Regions from separate parts of the Micromonospora sp. NPDC051543 genome, predicted to be linked through region 1. Evidence: predicted binding sites of a transcription regulator. Region 1 holds the regulator's gene; each other region holds the start of a gene.
The links. Region 1 encodes HrcA, which represses chaperone genes, less so after heat shock. Its sites were predicted from a motif close to GGTTNGCACNCTCNNNNNGAGNGTGCNAACC; they were not measured.

Region 1 (7,769 bases):
TCGGCCCACTTCTGGTACGCCTCGGGGAACGCCGAGCGCTGCACCCGCTGGGCGGCGTCGGTGACCCGCATCTTCTCCCAGCCGCGCACCTTCTTGAGCGCCTTGTAGAACCTGTTCGCCGCGTAGCGCGGGTCACGGATCTCGGCCGGCGTGCCCCACCCCTTGCTGGGGCGCTGCTGGAACAGCCCGAGCGAGTCGCGGTCACCGTGGTCGAGGTTGCGCAGCCCCGACTCCTGGTACGCGGTGGCCAGCGCGACCACCACGGCGCGCTCGGGCATGCCGCGCTGGACGCCGATCGCCGCGATGGTGGCCGCGTTCGCCATCTGCTCCACGTCCAGGACCACCCGGCCGTCGGCCTGGACCGTGCAGGTGCGTCCCGCCAGTGGCAGCCGCAGTTCGTCCCCAACCCGCCGGGCGACGAGCCAGATCGCGATCACGGCGACGAGGATGAGCACCACTCCGCCCGCCACGGCTGCCCGAGTTCGCACCCACACCTCCTGATCGACAGTTCGACAAGCGTACGTCCCCGCCGGCGTCATCCGGGCCGTTCGACCGGTTCGGGCTTCGCTCAGCCGTCACGTGCCGATCGGGACGTTCCCGCTGGCGCGTGGAACTCACCTGCGGATGAAGATCGTGTCTGCCGCGTCACCCGTCGTCAACAGCCGGAAGAGATTGCCTGGTCAAGGACCTTATTTGGTTGACACGTCAATCGGACGTGCGGGAGTCGAGGAGGAGTTCGATGGGAACGCTTGACGGCAAGGTGGTGCTCGTGACCGGAACCGGCGGCGGTCTGGGTCGCGTCGCGGCGCTGACCTTCGCCCGCGAGGGCGCGAAGGTCGTCGGGGCCGACATCCAGGTCGACGGCAACAACGAGACGGTCGACCTCGTCCGGGCCGCCGGTGGGGAGATGACGAGCGTCGCGCCCGTCGACCTGACCGACCCGGAACAGGTCCGTCAGCTCGTCGAGGACGCCGTGGCCGCGTACGGAGGCCTCGACGTGGTCTACAACAACGCGGCCGCGCTGCGCTTCGGCCCCCTGCCGGACTTCTCGGTCGACGACTGGCGGTACACGATCGCCGGTGAACTCGACATTCCGTACCTGGTGTCGAAGTTCGCCTGGCCGTACCTGGTCCGGCGCGGTGGCGGCGTCATCATCAACGCGGCCTCGATGGCCGGGATGATCGCAGGTCACGTCCCGCCGATGGTCGGGCACACGGCGGCGAACGCCGGCGTCATCGGCATGACGCGACAACTCGCGCTCGAAGGCGCGCCGCACGGCATCCGAGCGGTGGCGGTCAGCCCCGGGCCCATCCTCACCCCGGCCAGTGAACGCGACCTGGGGGACGACCAGGCGGCCCGGGACGCGATCACCGCCAAGACCATGCTGAAGCGGTTCGCCCGCCCCGAGGAGGTCGCCGAGCTGGTGGTCTTCCTCGCCTCGGACCGGGCGTCGTACATCACCGGCGCCAACTACGCGGTCGACGGTGGCGCGACGGCGTGGTGACACCCCGGGGCGCCGCCGCTTCCGGGCGGGGCCCCGACCCCCATCGAGCGCCTTTGCTCTGCTTCAACAGAGGCAACACTCGGAGCCCTCGGGTGTTGCCTCTGTTGAAGCAGAGCAAAGGACGTGCGGAGGGCATGGGCGCCCCGCCGCTCACCGCAGCCGGCCGACGTCCCCGGCCCTACCCGGCCTGGTCACCGCGTTCGGCGTCCAGAACGGCCACCCATCGCGGTGACCTCTTCTCCCGGAACGCCATGACCCCCTCGCGCCCCTCGTCCGAGAGGAAGTAGCCCGTCGAGAGGGCGGACAGTCGGGCCAGGTCGCCCCGCAGCTCGGCGGTGCCCGGCCGGCGCAGCAGATCCTTCGCGCCGGCCAGCGCGCCGGGCGCGCCGCGGACCAGGGAGTCGCAGTAGCCCCGCACGACGTCGTCGAGCTCCTGGGCCGGCACCGAGGCCGTCACCAGGCCGACCTCGACGGCCCGCCGCCCGTCGAAGGTGTTCCCGGTCAGGTACAGCTCGGCGGCGGCGCGCGGGTGCAGCCGGGGCAGCACGGTCGCCGAGATCACCGCCGGGATCACCCCGATGCGGACCTCGGTGAACGCGAACGTCGCCTCGTCGGCGCAGACCGCCAGATCGGCGGCGGCGATCAGGCCCAGCCCGCCGGCCCGCGCGGGCCCGGCGACCCGGGCCAGGATCGGCTTCGGGCACTCCCAGAGCGCCGCCAGCACGTCGCCCAGCATGCCGGCGGGCACGGTTCCGCTGGCGTACGCCGCGGCAGTCTCCTTCAGGTCCGCGCCGGAGCAGAAGACCGGGCCGCTGTGGTCGAGCACGATCACGCGGACCGCGTCGTCGGCCACCGCGTCCGTCAGCCCCGCCAGCAACTGGGTCATCAGGGCGGTGGAGAGCGCGTTGCGGTTGTGCGGGCTGTCCAGGGTGAGGGTGGTCACCCCACGGGCCGTGGCGACCCGCACGAGCACGTCGGGAGAGGTCATGCCGGGCACACTAGTGGCCATGCCCGGCGTCCTTCCAGATGGTGAGACCGTCCCCGTCGACGGATCGTTGCCCGCCACCGCCACCACGGCGGTCGGCGCGCGCGGCTTCGGCGTGTACGTCCACGTCCCGTTCTGCGCCAGTCGCTGCGGCTACTGCGACTTCAACACGTACACGGCCGCCGAGCTGGGTGGGGGCGCGAGCCGCGAGGCGTACGCCGACACCGTGCTGGCCGAGTTGGCGCTCGCCGCCCGGGTGCTCGGCGACAGCCCGCCACCCCGCGTCGACACCGTCTTCGTCGGCGGCGGCACGCCGACCCTGCTCCCCGCCGACGACCTGGCCCGCATCCTCGAGGGCATCGACCGCACCTGGGGGCTCGCCGCCGACGCCGAGGTGACCACCGAGGCGAATCCGGAGTCGGTCACGCCGGAGTCGTTGACGCTGCTGCGCACGGCCGGCTACACCCGGATCTCGCTGGGCATGCAGTCCGCGTCGCCCGGTGTGCTGGCGATCCTCGACCGCAAGCACAGCGCCGGCCGGGCCACCGCCGCCGCCCGCGAGGCGCGCGAGGCCGGGTTCGACCACGTCAACCTGGACCTGATCTACGGCACGCCGGGGGAACGGGCCGAGGACTTTGCCGCCACCTTGGCGCAGGTCGTGGCCGCCGGGGTCGACCACGTCAGCGCGTACGCCCTCATCGTGGAGGACGGCACCCGGCTCGCCGCGCGGATGAAGCGCGGCGAGTTGCCGTACCCCAGTGACGACGTGGCGGCGGACCGCTACCTGGCCGCGGAGGCCGCCCTCGACGCGGCCGGCCTCTCCTGGTACGAGGTGTCCAACTGGGCGCGCACCGACGAGGCCCGGTGCCGGCACAACCTGCTCTACTGGACCGGCGCCGACTGGTGGGGCCTCGGCCCGGGCGCGCACAGCCACGTCGGCGGGGTGCGCTGGTGGAACGTGAAGCACCCCACCACGTACGCCCAGCGGCTGGCGGCCGGCGCGTCACCCGGCCTGGCCCGCGAGGTGCTGACCACGGACGAGGCGCACATGGAGGACGTGATGCTCCGGCTGCGGCTCGCCAGCGGACTGCCGCTGGGGGTGCTCGACGACGCCGGTCGGGCCGGTGCCGCGCGGGCCCTCGCCGACGGTCTGCTGGACGCCGAGGGGTACGCCGCCGGACGGACGGTCCTCACCCTGCGCGGCCGGCTGCTCGCCGACGCGGTCGTGCGGGACCTGCTGCCCTGAGCCGGACGCCCGCCCGGCCGGCGGCGGTGTGCCGGACCGGCCGGGGGAGCGGCCGGCCCGGATCACTTGATGAAGTTGGCGGAGAGCGGGTAGCGGTAGAGCTGCCCCTCGTTGGCCTTGATGCCGGCGAGGATGCCGCACACGGCGCCGAGCACGACGGCCGCCACGACGCCGATGAAGCCGATGACGATGCAGGACAGCACCCAGCCGACCAGGCCGACGATCGACCAGATGAGCTGGAAGTTGAGCGCCGACACGGCGTGCGCCCGGACGGTCGGGGACTGGCTGCCCCGGGCGAGCAACGCCACCAGCGGGGCGATCCAGCCGAGCACGCCAGCGCTGATGATCATCCCGGCGGCGCCGCCGAAGTGGGCGACGAGCGCCCAGGTCTTGTCCTCGTTGTTGGCGTAACCGCCGCCGGGGTTGCCGTATGCGCCGCCGGTCGGATACCCGCCAGTCGTGCCACCCGGCGGTGGGTAATTACCTGGTGGGGGGTAACCGCCCGGCGGAGGGTAGCCGCCCGACGGCGGTTGGTCACCGGTGGGCGGCGGATAGCCACCGGCTGGGGGATAGCCGCCCGGGCCGGGCGCCCCGGACAGTGGTGCGGTGGGCGGCTCGGCCGACGACGGCGAGCCGGGCGGGTTCGGCTCCGGCGGGTAGTTGCCGGGGTCTCCCGCGCCGGGAGGGCGAGGTGGTTCAGTCATGGTTGTCACGGTAGGTGCCCTTGGCAACGTCGCACCAGTGCGACACCGAGCGCGCCGGACCGGGACAACCTTGATCATCGCGTCGGCGGGCACGCCGACGTAGACTGGCACTCGTTACAGTCGAGTGCCAGGACGGTCCGTCGGCCCCGGATGGGCCGGCGGCCGACGTGCGACAGGAGGTGCGGAGGATGGGTCTGGACGACCGGAAACTCGCCGTGCTCCGCGCCATCGTCGAGGACTACGTCTCGACCCAGGAGCCGGTCGGCAGCAAGGCGCTGGTCGAGCGGCACCAGCTCGGGGTCTCCCCGGCGACGGTCCGCAACGACATGGCCGTGCTGGAGGAGGAGGGCTACATCCGGCAGCCGCACACCAGCGCCGGCCGGGTGCCCACCGACCGTGGCTACCGGCTCTTCGTCGACCGGCTGTCCCGGGTCAAGCCGCTCAGTCCGGCCGAACGCCGGGCCATCGAGCGCTTCCTCGTCGGGGCCGTCGACCTCGACGACGTGGTCCACCGCACCGTACGGCTGCTCGCCCAGTTGACCCGCCAGGTGGCCGTGGTGCAGTACCCGAGCCTCGCCCGCTCCTCGGTACGCCACCTGGAGCTGGTGCCGATCTCCACCACCCGGCTGATGCTCGTGATGATCGCGGACACCGGCCGAGTGGAGCAGCGGCTGGTGGAGCTGCCCGGGCCGGTGCCCGCCGACGACGTCACCGACCTGCGTCGCCTGGTCAACGAGAAGCTCGCCGGCGAGCGCATGTCCGACACGCCGCCGCTGGTGCAGGCGCTGGTGGAGGAGGCGCCGGTCCAGCTGCGCCCGGCCATGACCACGCTCTCCACCGTCCTGCTGGAGACGCTCGTCGAGCGGCACGAGGAACGCATCGCCCTGGCCGGCACCGCCAACCTGACCCGGGGCGGTCTGCTCGACTTCCAGGGTTCGCTGCGGCCCATCCTGGAGGCGTTGGAGGAGGAGGTCGTGCTCCTCAAGCTCATCGGCGAGACCGAGCCCAGCACGACCCGGGTGCTGATCGGCGACGAGAACGAGTTCGACAACCTGCGTGCCGCCTCGGTGGTCAGCACCGGGTACGGCCCGGGGGCCACCATCGTGGGCGGCCTGGGAGTGCTGGGGCCGACCCGGATGGACTACCCCGGCAATATCGCCATGGTGCGCGCCGTGGCACGCTACGTGGGCGAGCTGCTGGCCCAGAACTGACCAGTCAGGGCCGACGGCCGGCTGCGGCCGCCGGTCGGCGCAACGCGAGACGAACATGAGGACACGGAACGCAGTGGCCAGGGACTACTACGGCATCCTCGGTGTCAGCCGGGAAGCCTCCGATGACGAGATCAAGCGCGCCTACCGCAAGCTGGCGCGCCAGTTCCACCCGGACGTCAATCCGGACCCGGAGGCCCAGGAGAAGTTCAAGGACATCAACGCCGCGTACGAGGTCCTCTCGGACGACCGGAAGCGGCAGATCGTCGACCTGGGTGGCGACCCGCTCGCCCCCGGCGGCGGGGGCGCGGGCGGCCCGGGTGGTCCGGGGGGAGCCGGCCCGTTCGTCGGTTTCCAGGACATCATGGACGCGTTCTTCGGTGGCGCCGCGGGCGGCGCCGGCCGTGGGCCGCGTCCACGGACCCGACCGGGCGCGGACGCGATCCTGCGCCTCGAACTGGACCTGCACGAGACGGCGTTCGGCGTCGAAGCCCCGATCACCGTCGACACCGCCGTGCTCTGCACCACCTGCTCGGGCGCCGGCACCGCGGCCGGTACCCACCTGGCCACCTGCGAGGCGTGCGCCGGCCGGGGCGAGGTGCAGTCGGTGCAGCGCACCTTCCTCGGCCAGGTGGTCTCGGCCCGGCCGTGCACCGTCTGCCAGGGCTACGGCACCACCATCCCGCACCCCTGCCCGACCTGCGCCGGCGACGGCCGGGTACGCACCCGTCGCTCGCTCACGGTCAAGATCCCGGCCGGCGTCGAGGACGGCATGCGGATCCGGCTGGCCCAGCAGGGTGAGGTGGGACCGGGCGGCGGCACCGCCGGCGACCTCTACGTGGAGATCCACGAACGTCCGCACGACGTCTACTCCCGCAAGGGTGACGACCTGCACTGCCGCGTCACCGTGCCGATGACCGCCGCCGCGCTGGGCACCCGGCTCACCATCAAGACGCTGGACAGCGAGGAGACCGTCGACGTCAAGGCCGGCACCCAGCCGGCCAGCACGTTGCGACTGCGCGCCCGGGGCGTACCGCACCTGCGCGGCACCGGCCGGGGCGACCTCTACGTGCACCTGGACGTCCGCACGCCCACCAAGCTCGACCCCGACCAGGAGAAGATGCTGCGCGACTTCGCCAAGACCCGGGGCGAGGAGGTCGCCGAGCTGACCAAGCAGGGCGGCTTCTTCTCCCGGATGCGCGACGCGTTCAACGGGCACGCCTGAGGTGTCGGCGCCGCTGTTCCTGGTGGACGCGCTGCCCATCGGTGACGCGCTGACCCTGGACGGCCCGGAGGGGCACCACGCCGCCACCGTGCAGCGGCTGCGCGTCGGCGAGGAGTTGCTGCTCGCCGACGGTCGGGGCGGCACGGCCGCCGCCGTGGTCACCGCCGTCGGCCGGGGCAGCCTGGAGGTCGCTGTCACCTCCCGGGGGTACGCGGACGCGCCCGTACCCCGGATCGTCACCGTGCAGGGCATCGCCAAGGGTGACCGGGGCGAGCTGGCCGTGCAGGCGATGACCGAGGTCGGGGTGGACGAGATCGTGCCCTGGGCGGCGTCGCGCTCGGTGGCCCAGTGGCGGGGCGACCGGGGCGTACGCGCACGCGAGAAGTGGGTCGCCACCGCCCGCGAGGCGGCCAAACAGGCCCGCCGGCCCTGGCTGCCCGTCGTGGCCGGCGCGCCGGACGAGTCCACCGCCACGGTCGCCCGCCGGATCGCCGGCGCCGCCGCCGGGTTCGTCCTGCACGAGGAGGCCGACGAGCCGTTGACCCGCGTCGACCTGCCGTCGGGCGGGGAGATCGTCCTGGTGGTCGGCCCGGAGGGCGGCATCGACCGGGCCGAACTGACGGCCTTCCGTGAGGCCGGTGGCCGGCCGGTACGCCTCGGGCCGGAGGTGCTGCGTACCTCCACGGCCGGCGTGGCCGCGCTCAGCGTGCTCGCCACCCGCCTCGGCCGCTGGTAGTTCCACCTTCCGCCGCGGCGGGCCTCCATGCCCGCCCGCTCGCCGTGTTCGGCCCCGGAGGTCGGCGGCCCGGAGGCCGTGCTCGGCTCCGAGCTGCGCCGGGAGCGGGCGGTCAGCTGCGCAGGTACGAAGCGCCGTTCAGGTCGACGATCGTGCCGGAG
Region 2 (7,769 bases), on a different contig from region 1:
TGGGCCTGGCTGGGCGCGCTCGGCGGCCTGCTGGAGACCGTCCTCGCGGTCCTGGCAGCCGCCTCGCTGGGCGTGCTGGCGGCCGCGCTGCTGGACGCCAGCTTCTGGTCCCGGTTCGCGGTCGGCCGGCCACCCCGACCGGCCCGCCTGGTGCTGGTCGGTGGCCTCGTCGCCGGGGTGGCGCTGCTGCTGCTCGCGGCCGGGACCGGCCAGTCCGGCGCGCAGTTGCCCGCCCTGCTGACGCTGCCGCCAACCGGCTTCGTGCTCGCCGCGCTCTGGGCCGCGACCTGGCGACCGGCCACCGGGAGACCGGTCGCGGCCTCGCGTCCCGGCGTCGACACGACCGGTCCGGTCCGCGCCGGCCGGGCCGCGACCGGCTGGCTGGTGGGCCTGGCCGCGCTCGGGCCGCTGGCGTTCACCGACCCGGAAGAGATCAGCCTGCTGCTGGTCGGCACTCGCGACGTGCCGTTCTGGGTTGCGGCCGCCGCCGGCGTCGGCCTCGCCGTCGCGGTCGTCCTCGCCATCGGGTACGCGATGCTGCTGGCCCGCCCAGCGGCACGTACCCCGAGTCGCCGGATCGCCGCGCTGGCGGCGGCGGTCCTGCTGGTGACGGTGGGCGTGGTCGACGTCGGGCCGGGTCAGCCCGGCCTGTACGGCGAGCGGCTGCTGGTCGTGCTGCGCGAGCAGGCCGACCTGAGCGGCATTGCGGCCGGCGCCCCGGGGCAGGCCGGGCGGGACGCGCGCGCGGCGGAGGTCTACCGGCGGCTGGTGGCGACCGCCGACCGTACGCAGGCCGACCTGCGCCGCACGGCGGGGCGGCTACGGCTCGACCCGGTGCCGTACTACCTGGTCAACGCGGTCGAGGTGGACGGCGGCCCGGCCGTGCGCGCCTGGCTCGCCCGCCGGCCCGAGGTGGCCCGGGTGCTGGTCAGCCAGCGCCTGCGGCCGCTGCCCGCCCCGGCGGGGCAGACCCGGGGCACCGCCCCGGCACCGACCGGCCCGGAGTGGAACATCCGTCAACTCGGCGCGGACCGGGTCTGGTCCCAACTCGGGGTGACCGGCACGGGGATCGTGGTCGGCAGTTCCGACTCCGGCGTGGACGGCGGCCACCCGGCGCTGCGGGCCGGGTTCCGGGGCGGTGACGACTCCTGGTACGACCCGTGGGACGGCACCCGGGCACCGAACGACCAGGGCGGGCACGGCACCCACACGGTGGGCAGCGCGGTCGGGCGCAACGGCATCGGCGTGGCCCCGGACGCGCAGTGGGTGGGCTGCGTCGACCTGGACCGCAACCTGGGCAGCCCGGGGCACTACCTGGACTGCCTCCAGTTCATGCTGGCGCCGTTCCCCGCGGGGGGTGACCCGTTCACCGACGGCCGGCCGGAGCGTGCCCCGCAGGTGCTGACCAACTCGTGGGGCTGCCCCTCGATCGAGGGCTGCGACCGGGACGCGTTGCTGCCGGCCACCACGGCGCTGGACGCGGCCGGGATCTTCGTGGTCGTCGCCGCCGGGAACACCGGCCCGTGGTGCGCGTCGATCGACGACGCACCCGCGCCGTACGCGAACGTGCTGACCGTGGGTGCGGTGGACGCGCAGCGACGCGTTGCGCAGTTCTCCTCGCGCGGGCCGGTGCCGGGCGGCGCGGGCAAGCCGGACGTGCTGGCCCCCGGGGTGCAGGTCGTCTCGGCCATGCCCGGCGGCGGGTACGCGGCGCTGGACGGCACGTCGATGGCGACCCCGCAGGTGGCGGGAGTGGTCGCGCTCATGTGGTCGGCGAACCCGGCGCTGATCGGCGACCTGGCCCGGACCCGGCAGATCCTGCGGGACACCGCCACGCCGGCCGAGCCGACGTACCGCTCGCGCAATCCCGGTGACGCCTGCGGCACCCCGGCGAACGTCACCGGCGCCGGCCAGGTCGACGCGTACGCCGCCGTCCGCGCCGCCCGGGGGTGACCAGTGCGGAGGCTGGCGGGTGATCTAGGGTCGGCACCCATGGACGCCGAGATCACCGTCACCGGGCTGGCCCTCGATCTCGCGCCCACCGTGGCGCGGCTCTGCGCGCAGGCCCTCGACCTGCCCGAGGACGCCGCCGAGGCGGACGCGATCGTGGACGTCCTGTGGCCCCGGGCCGCCGTCGACCGGACGGTGATCGGGCTGGGGGCGTACCGGGCCGGTGACCTGGTCGGGGTGCTGCTCTGCTCGGTGTCGCCGACGGAGCCGGGCATCGGGCACGTGGACCTGGTCGCCGTACTGCCGGGGCAGCGTCGCCGGGGCGTGGGCCGCACGCTGCTCGCCCGGGCCGAGCGGGCGCTCGCCGAGCACGGCGTGACCGAGGTGCTGCTGGCCGGAAACCCGCCGTACTACGCCTGGCCGGGCATCGACGTGCGGTACACCCCGGCGGTGTGCGCGGCCCTCGCACTCGGCTACCAGCAGGACCGGACCGCCTGGAACATGACGGCGGACCTGTCGTACGACGAGTCCCCGGCGCTACGGTCGACGGAGGCCGCCGAGCGTCGGCTGGCCGGGCAGGGCATCACGGTACGGCGGGCCGAGCCCGCGGACCTGCCGGCGCTGACCGCGTTCGCCCGGTCCACCTTCGGCGGCGCCTGGGACGGTGAGCTGGCCGGATCGGTGGGCCGCGAGAGGGCCGGCTGCCACCTGGCGGAGCGGGCCGGCGAGGTTCTGGGCTTCGCCGCCTACGGATCGTCCCGGCCGAGCTGGTTCGGGCCGATGGGCACGGCCCCGGCCGCCGAGGGCTCGGGCATCGGCGGGGTGTTGCTGCGACGCTGCCTGCGGGACCAGCGTGCGGCGGGACTGGACCGGGCGGAGATCGGCTGGGTGGGGCCGGTGCCGTTCTACTCGGGTAGCGCGGGTGCGCGGATCGAGCGGGTGTTCTTCCTGTACCGGCGACGCCTTGGGGCGGAATAGCGGTCAAATGGGACATTGATTCATTCGTCCGCGTCGGGCATCGACGCCCCCTACCGTTTCGGTAGAGGAGGCAGCCATGACCACGGAGGACGACCAGACCGAGGACGGCCCGCCGATCACCTGGAAACCGGCCGACGAACTGCCCGGCCAACTGCCGTTCGACCGGTTGGACTACGGCGACGCCGAACAGCTGGCCGAGATGAGCACCGACGGTCGACCGGCGACCGAGGAACCGCAGGAGATGGTGGACGCGCCGATCCGGTCGCTGCCGCCGTACGACCGGGCGCAGAAGCGCCGCAACCAGCGTCCACTGCCCACCTGACGACGAACGGGGCGGACCGCGTCAGCGGCCCGCCCCGTTCGGTGTGTCGGAACTGGACTCAGAAGTCCATGTCCCCGCCACCCGGGCCAGCCGGGGCAGCCGGGGTCTTCTCCGGCTTGTCCGCGACGACGGCCTCGGTGGTGAGGAACAGCGCGGCGATCGACGACGCGTTCTGCAGCGCCGAACGGGTCACCTTGGCCGGGTCGATGATGCCCGCGGCCAGCAGGTCGACGTACTCGCCGTTGGCGGCGTTGAGGCCGTGACCCGCTTCGAGGTTACGGACCTTCTCCACCACGACGCCGCCCTCGAGGCCGGCGTTGACGGCGATCTGCCGCAGCGGGGCGTCCAGCGCGACCTTGACGATGTTGGCACCGGTCGCCTCGTCGCCGACCAGGTCCAGCTTGTCGAAGGCGGTCTTGCCGGCCTGCACCAGCGCGACGCCACCACCGGGGACGATGCCCTCCTCGACGGCCGCCTTCGCGTTGCGAACGGCGTCCTCGATGCGGTGCTTGCGCTCCTTCAGCTCGACCTCGGTGGCCGCGCCGACCTTGATGACCGCAACGCCACCGGCCAGCTTGGCCAGCCGCTCCTGCAGCTTCTCGCGGTCGTAGTCGGAGTCGCTCTTGTCGATCTCGGCCCGGATCTGGTTGACCCGGCCCTGGATCTGCTCGGCGTCACCGGCACCGTCGACGATGGTGGTCTCGTCCTTGGTGACGACGACCTTGCGGGCGCGGCCCAGCATGTCGACGCTGACGGCGTCGAGCTTGAGGCCGACCTCCTCGCTGATGACCTGGCCACCGGTGAGGATGGCGATGTCGCCCAGCATGGCCTTGCGGCGGTCACCGAAGCCCGGCGCCTTGACGGCGACCGACTTGAAGGTGCCCCGGACCTTGTTGACGACGAGGGTGGCCAGGGCCTCGCCCTCGATGTCCTCGGCGATGATCAGCAGCGGCTTGCCGCCCTGCATGACCTTCTCCAGGATCGGGAGCAGGTCCTTCACCGACGAGATCTTGCTGTTGACGATCAGGATGTACGGGTCGTCGAAGACGGCCTCCATACGCTCCGGGTCGGTCATGAAGTAGGCCGAGATGTAGCCCTTGTCGAAGCGCATACCCTCGGTGAGCTCCAGCTCCAGCCCGAAGGTGTTGCTCTCCTCGACGGTGATGACGCCTTCCTTGCCGACCTTGTCCATCGCCTCGGCGATGATCTCGCCGACGGTGCTGTCGCCAGCGGAGATGGAGGCGGTGGAGGCGATCTGCTCCTTGGTCTCGACGTCCTTGGCGAGCTTGGACAGCTCCTCCGAGACGCTCGCGACAGCAGCCTCGATGCCCCGCTTCAGGGCCATCGGGTTGGCGCCGGCGGCCACGTTGCGCAGGCCCTCGCGAACCAGGGCCTGGGCCAGGACGGTCGCCGTCGTCGTGCCGTCACCGGCAACGTCGTCGGTCTTCTTGGCGACCTCCTTGACCAGCTCAGCGCCGATCTTCTCGTACGGGTCCTCGAGCTCGATCTCCTTGGCGATGCTCACACCATCGTTGGTGATGGTGGGGGCACCCCACTTCTTCTCGAGCACGACGTTGCGGCCCTTGGGGCCGAGGGTCACCTTTACGGCGTCGGCGAGCTGGTTCATGCCCCGCTCGAGGCCGCGGCGCGCCTCTTCGTCGAACGCGATCATCTTGGCCATACGGCGTTGTCCTCCTGGACACTCACGGGCCACCCGAGATGTGTGCCCCGGATGGGCCGCCTGGTGTACGCACCTTGGGACGTCGCCACCTGGCGACGACGACGTCCTTCGGCCGGGCCGGATAGCCCGCGACGACCGGCCATGTGCTGCCCCGGTGTCTCCACACCGGTGCAACCAGGCCCCACCGTCCCGACCATTGGCACTCACGGTATGCGAGTGCCAATGACTTGTTTAGCACTCTCACCTGCCGAGTGCAAGCACGATGAGCCCGGTCAGTCGAGTTCCGCAGCCAGTGTGGCCCCGTTCACGGGCCCCTCATGAGCGCGTTGCTCGGCGTACGTGATCAGCAGACCGATCAACTGGGCGAGGTGGGCCGGCAGGGCCAGCACGGCCGTGACGGCGATGACCGCCACCACCCCGACCGCGGGGCCCGGGGCAGCGAACGGATCCTCGCCGAACGCGACGGTGCCGGCCGACTCCAGGACGCCGGGCACCACGGTTCCGATGATCACCGCCGCGCCCACCAGGGCCACCCGGCCGAGCAGCATTCCGAGCCGGTCGTGGAACATCCGGAACGACCGGCCGATCGGGTTGTCCCGCTCGAACAGGTAGACCGGACCGGCCATGCTCAACGCGAACGCCAGGTAGATGCCCGGCAGCACGCAGAAGCAGACTCCGATGCCGATGAGCAGGCTGACCAGCAGCGTCCAGCCCCACACGCCGACGGCCCGGCGCAGCCCGTACCGCAGCGCCGCGTCGAGCCGGGCGGGCCGGCCGGCCGCCTGCTGGGTGATCACCCAACTGCCCGCGGCCCAGCCCAGCGCCTGCACCAGGCCGATCAGCAGACTGCCGCCGACCAGCACGACGACGAGGGTCAACAGGCTGGTGGCGAAGTTGTCCGGAAGCCCGGCCGACGGGTCCGTCTCGGCCTGCGCCTCCCAGGCGGGCGACGGGTCCAGACCGAACGAGATGACCGAGAGCACCGCCGCCGGCAGGACCTGGGTGAGCAGCATGATCGGCACCAACTGCCGCCAGCCCCGACGCAGCGCGCCCCAGAACCGGTCGAACCAGCCGCCGATACCGGCGCCGGGCGGAGTGACCAGGGCGTCGTTCGGGTCGAGGCCGTAACCCGGCGGGTACCAGCCGACCGGCGCCCCCGGATACCACGGTTGCCCGCCGTAGGGACCGGCCCCGGGCGGGTAGCCGCCGACGGGAGGAGCGGTCCAGCCCTGCGTCGGCGGGCCGGCCGGGACCCAGGCGCCGCGCGCGGGATCCCAGACCGGCGGCGGCTCAGCAGGCGGCATCCCAGCGGTGGGCGGCCCGACCGGCGGAATACCAGCGGTCGGCGGCCCGACCGGCGGCATCCCAGCGCCAGACACGGGCGGCGTACCCGGAACGGGTGACGCGCCGGAGCCTTCGACGGACGGGCCCGGCTCACCCGGCCCGGAGGGCGTGGCGGGTGGCGGCGACTGGTCGGTCATGAACCCTCCTCAGCATCGGCTGGAACGGTTCACGATCTTCCCGGGCCGGCGTCCGCGCCGCAGCCCCGACTCGCCAGCCGATCGAGCGGACAACCGGCGAGCAGATCGGGATCGGTCAGCCGATGACGCGGACGTGCTCCGCCTGCGGGCCCTTCTGGCCCTGGGCGATCTCGAACTCGACCCGCTGACCGTCGTCGAGCGCCTTGTAACCGTCCATCTCGATCGCGGAGAAGTGGACGAACACGTCCTGACCGCCGTCGACGGCGATGAAGCCGTAACCCTTCTCGGCGTTGAACCACTTCACGGAACCCTGTGCCACGGTGCACTTCCCTCACTCTGCGCGGCGTTGCCTGCCCGAACGTCCGGCACGGCCGGACACCCGCGAACCACCACCTCAGCGATCGACGACGACCGCTGAAAGAGGTGATCGAAATCGCACGCTACACGAGGAGTGACGGGAGCGCACGACCTCAAATCGGGCATAGTTCGTAGCGATCGGAGGGCCCGTCGGATTCATGACGATGGTTGTGTTTGGACCGGATGGAGGGGATCTGGCGGCACGGGTCGCCGGCGCGAGTCCGCCCCTGTGGTAGGCATGCGGGCATGAGCACCGACACGGGCGCCACGCCCCTGCGGCAGGCACGGATCCACCGGGTACGACCGCAGGACGCCGCCCGGATGCGGGCGCTGCGCCTGGAGATGCTCGCCGACGCGCCGTTGGCCTTCCTGGAGACCCTGGCCGATGCCGCGGCCCGACCGCACAACGAGTTCGCCGCCCGGGTGGCGTTCACGTCGACCGGTCCGCACACCGCGCAGTTCGTCGCGGATCCGGGCGGCCGGCTAGTCGGGCACGCCGGAGGAACGGCCGCCCCGAACGAGCCAGGCCTCACCGTGATCTACGCCGTGTACGTCACGCCGGCCTGGCGGGGCAGCGGGCTGCTCGGCGAACTGATCGACGGGGTGGCCGCCTGGTCGCGGGACTGCGGCCGGCCGGAGCTGATGTTGGAGGTGGTGGTCGGCAACGACCGCGCCTACCGGGCCTACCAGCGCCTCGGCTTCAAGGACACCGGCGTACGGGTCCCCCACCCCACCATCCCCGCCCTGAAAGAACTCCAGATGCGCCGCCCCGCATAAAACCCGCCTCCGACCCCGGTGATCAAGAGGTTTGCGTCAAGAACAGCGTGATTTCTGACGCGAACCTCTTGATCACCGCGAGAGGTCAGGCCGGGCGCCGAGACTGCACGATCCGGAACCGGTTGGCCACGTAGGCCCCGTCGGTCAGGGCCGAGTTCGCCGCCGCGTTGGCGCCGCTGCCGTGGAAGTCGGAGAAGGCCGCCGACTGGTTCACGAAGACGCC
Region 3 (7,769 bases), on a different contig from region 1:
CTGACCGAGGGCACCGAGGACGACCCGGACCCGGGCACCGCCACCACCGCCGACTGAGGTCCCGCCGGGCCGCTCCCGGCGTCAGGAGACCAGGCCGGCCCGGAAGCCGGCGGCGACCGCGTGGGCGCGGTCCCGGGCTCCGAGCTTGCGGAACAGCCGCCGCGCGTGTGTCTTGACGGTGTCCTCCGAGACGAACAGTTCCCGGCCGATCTCCGCGTTGCTCTTGCCCTCGGCCATGCCCAGCAGCACCTGGAGTTCCCGTTCGGTGAGCCCGATCGCCGACCGGCCGCCACGAACGCCCGCGCCGGGCCGGGTGGCGTCGGACTGCCCGGTGGCGGTCCCGTCGGTCGCCGAGTCGACCTCGTCGTCGCCCCGCTGCACGGGTACCGAGGCGACGCCCGCCGGCCCGTCGCCGGTCGCGGCGGTCCAGCCGGGCTCTGCGGCGCCGCGTACCGACGAAGTGGGGCGGGCCGAGCCGCCGACCGCCGCCGCATCCCGCGCCGGGTCGGTGACCCGCTGCCGGGAGGCCCGGCCGGGTGCGGTGAGCAGGAGCAGGGCCTTCGCCACCGCGCTGGTGAGGTCGTGGTCGGCGTTCTGGATCAACCCACGGGCGCCGGCGCTGATGGTGGCGGCCGCCGCCTCGGATTCCTCGGCGCCGAGCAGCACGACCGCTGCCTGCGGCGCGCGGGCCAGCACCCGGCGGACGAAGCCCGCGCTGTCCGGCCGGGTGAGGGCCGTGTCGGCCAGAACCACGTCGGCCGGTCGTTCGGCCAGGCGCAGCATCACCTCGGGATCGGAGACGGCGGTACGAACGATCGCGGACAAACCCAGCCGCGCGGCAGCAGAAGTGAGGTGCTGAGCCGCGAGCGGTGTTCGAACGCACACAAGAACGGTACGCACTGTGATGGTCTCCTCTCCGCACACGAGCAGACCATGACGGGGTCGGCTGGGGAGGAGGTTCCCGGCAATCATCTGAACTTTTCCGACAGAAGGGGCAAAAGCCGCAAGTTGCCAGGGGTTTTCGATCACAGACGTGTGAGCCGGCAACGACCCGGGTACCGGGGGGTCCAGGCCGGGAACGGTGCGCCTGCGCGGCCCGCCGCCCGGAAGCCGGCCACAAGCATTCTCGCGGTGCCGCGCGGGAGGAGGGGTGCTGATGTCGAACGTACGTAGACTGCCCGGACCCATCGTCGACCTCTGGGACTGGCAGCGGCTCGGTGCCTGCCGAGGCCGGGACAGCGCGCAGTTCTTCCACCCGGACGGGGAGCGCGGATCCTCGCGGCTGCGGCGGGAGTCGTCGGCCAAGTCGGTCTGCCGCGCCTGCCCGGTCCGCGCCGAGTGCGCCGCACACGCACTGTCGGTCCGCGAGCCGTACGGCGTGTGGGGCGGCTTCAGCGAGTCGGAGCGGCTACGCCTGCTCGCCGTCGGCTGGGAGGACCTGGCGGACCGCCGGCAGATCCGGGTCGACGTGGCCCGCCTGGAGGCCCGCCTGGGTCGCCCGCACAAGTCGACCGTTCCCGCCCAGCGCAACGTCGCCTGACCCGACACCACTGACGGGTCGACACGGCCCGTCTCGTCTCGTCCCACGCCCGCCTCTCGCCCCACGCCCTCCTCGACGGAGGGCGTGGATGCTTCGCTAGCCCTTTGCTCTGCTTCAGCGGAGGCAACACCCGGGTGTCCGCCATCCGGACACCCGGTGTTGCCTGGATTGAAGCAGAGCAAAGGAGGTCGGGCTCTACCCTGGCCGCCGGCAGGTTCAGCGGACGTTTACCGGGACGGTGTGCCAGCCGGTGGCCCCGTCGGGGGCGACGCTCTGGGTGCGCTCGGTCTGGGTCTCGCCGGTCGCGTCCGTCGCCCGGACCTGGAGACGGTGCTCGCCGGGCGTGGCGTCCCAGCGCCAGGACCACTGGACCCAGGTGTCCACCGACACCGTCGGGGCCAGCGCCGCCTCCTGCCAGGGGCCGTCGTCGACGCGTACCTCGACCCGGCTGATGCCCCGGTGCTGCGCCCAGGCCACCCCGGCCACCGTCACCGGGCCCGCGGTCAGCCGGTTGCGCCGTCGTGGCGCGTCGATCCGCGACTGGGTCTTGATCGGCCCCTGGGCGGACCAACCGCGCGGCACCCAGTACGCGTCGAAGTCGGCGAAGCGCGTCAACTCCAACTCGGTCACCCACTTGCAGGCCGACACGTAGCCGTAGAGACCGGGCACCACCATCCGCACCGGGAAGCCGTGCTGGACCGGCAGCGGTTCACCGTTCATGCCGATCGCCAGCAGCGCGTCGCGCCCGTCGCGCAGGGCGGCGGTGGGGGTGCCGCAGGTCCAGCCGTCGACCGACCGGCCGACGACCTGATCGGCGTCCTCGTCCGGCTGGGCCTCGTCCAGCAGTTCCCGCAGCGGTACGCCGAGCCAGCGCGCGTTGCCGATCAGGTCCCCGCCGACCTCGTTGGAGACGCAGGCCAGCGTGACGTACCGCTCGACCAGCGGCCGGGCCAGCAGGTCCGCGTAGGTGTAGGTGCGCTCGGTACCCACCCGACCGTGAATGCGCAGCCGCCAGGTGTCCGGGTTCACCTGCGGCACCACCAGGGCGGTGTCGATCCGGTAGAACCCGGAGTTCGGCGAGACGTACGGCGCGAGCTGAGCCAGGGACAGATCCGCTCCCGCGGGCACGGCCGGCGCGGGGACGGCCGGGGCGGGCAGCCGGATCGCGTCCCGGGCCGCCGAGACACCCCGTCGTCCGGCCAGCCAACGGCCGCCGAGACCGGCCACGGCCGCCGTACCGAGCAGCACTCCGGTGCCGGTGAGGAAACGTCGGCGCGACTCCGGGTCGACGCCCTCGACCGGCGCGGCCGGCGTCGCCGGCGTGGGTGGGTCCCACGGCCAGGGGTCCAGCTCGAACGGGCCGGCAATGAACAGCCAGAGCACCAGGGCGCCGAGCCCGCCGCCGACCAGCGACGGCAGCGCGTCGAAGACGTCCGCGCCGGGCCGGGTCAGCGCGGCGGCCACACCGACGGCGCCGAACGCCGCGATACCGGCCAGGCCCAGGGCCAGCCGGCGGATCGCCAGCAATCCGAAGAGGGCCGCGAACCCAGCCAGCAGCAGGGCCGTTCCGGTCAGCAGGGCGATCTTGTCGGCGGTGCCGAAGATGTCGATGGCGAACTGCTTGAGCGGCTCGGGAACGGCGTCGACGACCACCCCGCCGACCGCGACCAGTGGCGCCGACCGGGGGCCGGTCAGCACCGCCACCGGCTCCGCGATGCCGATCGCGACGGCGGCGGCGGTGATTCCGGCCAGCGCGGCGTACCGCCGTGACGTCGTGCTCATCGGCCCAGTGTGCGCGATCATCTCGGCCGGTCGCCAACGACGTCATCGCTTGGTAATGCTCGCGTGGACGAAACCGGGGCACACCGCCATACGGCGGTATGCCCCGGAACGGGTGTCGCTACCGGGTCAGAAGCCCGGGCCGTGCTGGTGGCCGTGGCCGTGGCCGCCACCGGCCGCGGCCGGCTCGGGCTGCTCCGGCTTCTCCACCACGAGGCTCTCCGTGCTGAGCAGCAGACCGGCGATCGACGCGGCGTTGGTGACGGCGTTGCGGGTCACCTTCACCGGGTCGATGATGCCGGACTTGACCAGGTCGCCGTACTCGCCGGTGGCTGCGTCGAGGCCGTTGCCCCACTGCATGCCGGCGACCTTCTGGGTCACGACGTAGCCGTCGTGGCCGGCGTTCTGCGCGATCCAGCGCAGCGGCTCGACCAGCGCCTTGCGCACGATCGAGACACCGACCTTCTCCTCGCCGGTGAAGCCCAGGTCGTCGTCGAGCACGGGGAGGATCTGCACCAGGGCGGCGCCGCCGCCGGGCACGGTGCCCTCCTCGACCGCGGCCTTGGTCGCCGCGATGGCGTCCTCGATGCGGTGCTTGCGCTCCTTCATCTCGACCTCGGTCGCCGCGCCCACCTTGATCACGGCGATGCCGCCGGAGAGCTTCGCCAGCCGCTCGGCCAGCTTCTCCCGGTCCCAGTCGGAGTCGGAGGCCTCGATCTCCTTGCGGATCTGGGCCACCCGGTCGTCGACCTCGGTCTTCTGGCCGCCGCCGTCGACGATCGTGGTGTTCTCCTTGTCGACCACGACGCGCCGGGCGGTGCCGAGCACCTCCAGGCCGACCTGGTCGAGCTTGTAGCCCAGCTCCGGGGCGACCAGCTCGGCGCCCGTGGAGATCGCGATGTCCTGGAGCATGGCCTTGCGCCGGTCGCCGAAGCCCGGGGCCTTGACCGCGCAGACCTTGAGGGTCTTGCGCAGCGAGTTGACCACCAGGGTGGAGAGCGCCTGGCCGTCCACGTCCTCGGCGATGATCAGCAGGGGCTTGCTGTTCTGCAGGACCTTCTCCAGCAGCGGGAGCAGCTCCTCGATCGCCGAGATCTTCTGGGTGGTGACCAGGATGTACGCGTCCTCGAGGACGGACTCCTGACCCTCCAGGTCGGTGACGAAGTTCGGCGAGATGAAGCCCTTGTCGAACTGGAGACCCTCGGTCACCTCCAGCTCGGTGGTGAGCATCGAGCCCTCCTCGACGGTGATGACACCGTCGCGGCCGACCCGCTCCATCGCCTCGGCGATCAGCTCGCCGATGGTGGCGTCCTGCGCGGAGATCGTCGCCACGTTCGCGATCGACTCCTTGCCGGAGACCTCGACCGCCTTGCCGAGCAGCGCCTCGGAGACCTTGGCGGCCGCCGCGTCGATGCCCCGCTTGAGGCCGGCCGGGTTGCTCCCGGCGGTCACGTTGCGCAGGCCCTCACGGACCATCGCCTGCGCCAGCACGGTCGCGGTGGTGGTCCCGTCGCCGGCGACGTCGTTGGTCTTGGTCGCCACCTCCTTGACCAGCTGCGCGCCGAGGTTCTCGTAGGGGTTGGTGAGCTCGATCTCCTTCGCGATGGTCACGCCATCGTTGGTGATCGTCGGCGCACCGAACTTCTTGTCCAGGACGACGTTGCGCCCGCGCGGTCCGAGGGTGACCTTGACCGCGTCAGCGAGGGCGTTGACACCGTGCTCCAGCAGGTGTCGGGCGTCGTCCGAGAAGCTGAGGATCTTCGCCATGAATGTCCCTTCGAAGCGCCGCTGCCCCGGCCCGGCGAGCCGGACCGGGGCAGCGACACTGATCGGTTGCTTACTTCTCGATGACCGCGAGGACGTCGCGGGCGGAGAGCACCAGGTACTCCTCGCCGGCGTACTTGACCTCGGTGCCGCCGTACTTCGAGTAGAGGACGGTGTCGCCGACCTGCACGTCAACCGGGACCCGGTTGCCGTTGTCGTCGACGCGCCCCGGACCGACAGCGAGGACGGTGCCCTCCTGCGGCTTCTCCTTGGCGGTGTCGGGGATCACGATGCCCGACGCCGTGGTGGTCTCAGCCTCGTTCGCCTGGACCACGATGCGGTCCTCGAGCGGCTTGATCGCAACCTTGGTCGCGGTAGTCACGGGCATACCCTCCTGGGGTACTGGTTTCGTTGCCGGCCAGCGGGGCTGACCAGCGTCAATCTGCCTCATGCCACCGGGCGGGGCCGTCGTCGCGGGTGCCGGTCCGCCTGGCGTGCGCACCCGGGTCGCGAGACCCGGGAGCTGGCACCCTCAGGGTGAGAGTGCTAATCGCAGGTTATTCCGTGGCTAGCACTCCGTCAAGGAGAGTGCCAGCGCGTCGCGCCCCGCCAGCGGAATTTTCCCCTCGGTCGGGAGAATGGGCAGGTGGATCTCGATCAGTTGGCGGAACTGCGTACCCCCGAGGGGTCGGCCGCCCTCACGGCGGCGGCCGAGCTGGCCGGCGGCGATCCACTGACCGCGGCGTCGGCGCTCCGCGCGGCCGGGGTGCCCCCCATGCTGGCGGCGGCGGCCCTCACCCAGGCCGAGCTGCGCCACCGGGCGGTGGGCAAGTTCGGCCCCGCCGCCGCCGGGATGTTCCTCACCCGCCCCGGCCTGGAACAGGCCACCCGCCGGGTGGTCGCCGACCGGCGGGCCGCCCGGCTGCACGCGGCCGGCGTGCGCACCCTCGCCGATCTCGGGTGCGGCCTCGGCGCGGACGCGCTGGCCGCCGCCCGTGCCGGCATTCGGGTGTACGGGGTGGAGGCCGACCCGGTGACCGCGGCGATGGCCGCCGCCAACGCCGCCGCAGCCGGGCTGGCCGACCTGTTCACGGTCGAGTGCGGCGACGCGACCGCGTTCGACGTGTCGCGGGTGGACGGCGTCTTCTGCGACCCGGCCCGACGGGCCACCGGCACCGGACGACGGATCTTCGACCCGCGTGCCTACTCGCCGCCCTGGGACTTCGTGACCGGTCTGGCCGAGCGGGTGCCGCGCACGGTGGTGAAGGTGGCGCCGGGCCTGGATCACGCGCTCATTCCGGCCGGCGCGGAGGCGGAGTGGGTCGGCGTGGACGGCGACCTGGTCGAGGCCGCGCTCTGGTGCGGAGAGCTGGCCGAGGTGCCCCGTCGCGCCAGCGTGTACCGGACGGAGATCCACCAGCTCACCGGCTCGGGCGACACGGAGGCGCTGGTCGGGCCCCCGCGCCGCTACCTGTACGACCCGGACCCGGCGGTGGTCCGCGCGCATCTCGTCGCCGAGCTGGCCGCGGAGCTGGACGCCACCCTGGCCGACCCGAGCATCGCGTACCTCTACGCCGACCAGCCGACCCGTACCCCGTACGCGCGCTGCCTGGAGATCACCGATGTGCTGCCGTTCTCGCTCAAGCGCCTGCGGGCGTTGCTGCGCGAGCGTCGGGTGGGCCGGGTGGAGATCCTCAAGCGGGGTTCGGCGCTGACGCCGGAGCAGTTGCGTCGGGACCTGCGCCTGGCTGGCGACCAGGCGGCGAGCCTGGTGCTGACCCGGGTCGCCGGAGCGCCGACAGTGCTGATCGGCCAGCCTGTCGTCTAGGTTCGAGGCGTGGCGGGACAGGGCACTCCGGCAACGGCACTACTGGCCAAGCGCGGGATCGCGCACCGCACCCACCCGTACCGGGTGGCACCGGACGCCCCGAACTACGGCGCCCTGGTGGCGGCGGCCCTCGGCGTGGCTCCGGAGCGGGTGTTCAAGTCGCTGGTGACCGAGGTGGACGGTGTCCTCACCGTGGCGGTCGTACCGGTGACCGGTGAGCTGGACCTCAAGGCGCTCGCGGTGGCGGTCGGCGGCAAGCGGGCGGCGCTCGCCGAGCGGACGGTCGCCGAGCGGGCCACCGGCTACGTGCGGGGCGGGATCAGCCCGCTCGGGCAGCGCCGACGGCTGCCCACCGTGCTCGACGACTCCGCGCTGAACCTGCCGACGATCTACGTCTCCGCTGGTCGGCGCGGGCTGCAACTCGAACTGGCGGCGGCGGACCTGGTGGCGCTCACCGAGGCCCGTACCGCGCCGTTGCAGGCCCACTGACCTGTCGTTACATCGCCCTTTTCGCGGGATGTTCGGCGAGTAACAGTCGCGTTGCTGAATTGTTATCGCTTCCAACAAACTTGGGACCTGCGTGGTCTTGTGGTGCCAGTGTGACGCGGAATACGTTGCCGGACACAACAAAACAACACCTCCCCCACCTCCGAAAGGACCCTGCACATGCGTAAGGGGATCCTCACCATCGCCGCCGTGGGCCTGCTCGCGACCGGCGGTTTGACCGCGTGCGGCGACGACGACTCCGGCTCCGACGCCGGCGGCTCCGCCAAGACCCCGAAGATCGGCGTGATCCTCCCGGACAGCAAGTCCTCGGCCCGCTGGGAGACCGCGGACCGTCGCTTCCTGGAGGAGGCG

Region 2: the regulator HrcA is predicted to act here: its motif matches at 5,126-5,156, upstream of groL (chaperonin GroEL).
Region 3: the regulator HrcA is predicted to act here: its motif matches at 5,605-5,635, upstream of groES (co-chaperone GroES).

The regions. Positions count from the first base shown of each region.
Region 1 is NZ_JBITDT010000015.1:60,038-67,806, forward strand. It holds gene ACIA3K_RS24985 (hypothetical protein) at 1-539, opposite strand, end outside; gene ACIA3K_RS24990 (SDR family NAD(P)-dependent oxidoreductase) at 740-1,504, shown strand; gene ACIA3K_RS24995 (enoyl-CoA hydratase-related protein) at 1,683-2,492, opposite strand; gene hemW (radical SAM family heme chaperone HemW) at 2,512-3,735, shown strand; gene ACIA3K_RS25005 (DUF4870 domain-containing protein) at 3,798-4,439, opposite strand; gene hrcA (heat-inducible transcriptional repressor HrcA) at 4,628-5,650, shown strand; gene dnaJ (molecular chaperone DnaJ) at 5,724-6,872, shown strand; gene ACIA3K_RS25020 (16S rRNA (uracil(1498)-N(3))-methyltransferase) at 6,874-7,608, shown strand; gene ACIA3K_RS25025 (SDR family NAD(P)-dependent oxidoreductase) at 7,721-7,769, opposite strand, start outside.
Region 2 is NZ_JBITDT010000004.1:193,021-200,789, forward strand. It holds gene ACIA3K_RS08780 (S8 family serine peptidase) at 1-1,953, shown strand, start outside; gene ACIA3K_RS08785 (GNAT family N-acetyltransferase) at 1,993-2,928, shown strand; gene ACIA3K_RS08790 (hypothetical protein) at 3,005-3,250, shown strand; gene groL (chaperonin GroEL) at 3,309-4,931, opposite strand; gene ACIA3K_RS08800 (hypothetical protein) at 5,204-6,412, opposite strand; gene ACIA3K_RS08805 (cold-shock protein) at 6,528-6,731, opposite strand; gene ACIA3K_RS08810 (GNAT family N-acetyltransferase) at 7,016-7,546, shown strand; gene paaN (phenylacetic acid degradation protein PaaN) at 7,632-7,769, opposite strand, start outside.
Region 3 is NZ_JBITDT010000021.1:42,682-50,450, reverse strand. It holds gene ACIA3K_RS28540 (DUF5319 domain-containing protein) at 1-57, shown strand, start outside; partial or broken gene ACIA3K_RS28535 (response regulator transcription factor) at 82-279, opposite strand; partial or broken gene ACIA3K_RS28530 (helix-turn-helix transcriptional regulator) at 357-900, opposite strand; gene ACIA3K_RS28525 (WhiB family transcriptional regulator) at 1,157-1,540, shown strand; gene ACIA3K_RS28520 (molybdopterin-dependent oxidoreductase) at 1,757-3,322, opposite strand; gene groL (chaperonin GroEL) at 3,449-5,086, opposite strand; gene groES (co-chaperone GroES) at 5,157-5,471, opposite strand; gene ACIA3K_RS28505 (methyltransferase domain-containing protein) at 5,730-6,911, shown strand; gene ybaK (Cys-tRNA(Pro) deacylase) at 6,921-7,400, shown strand; gene ACIA3K_RS28495 (sugar ABC transporter substrate-binding protein) at 7,578-7,769, shown strand, end outside.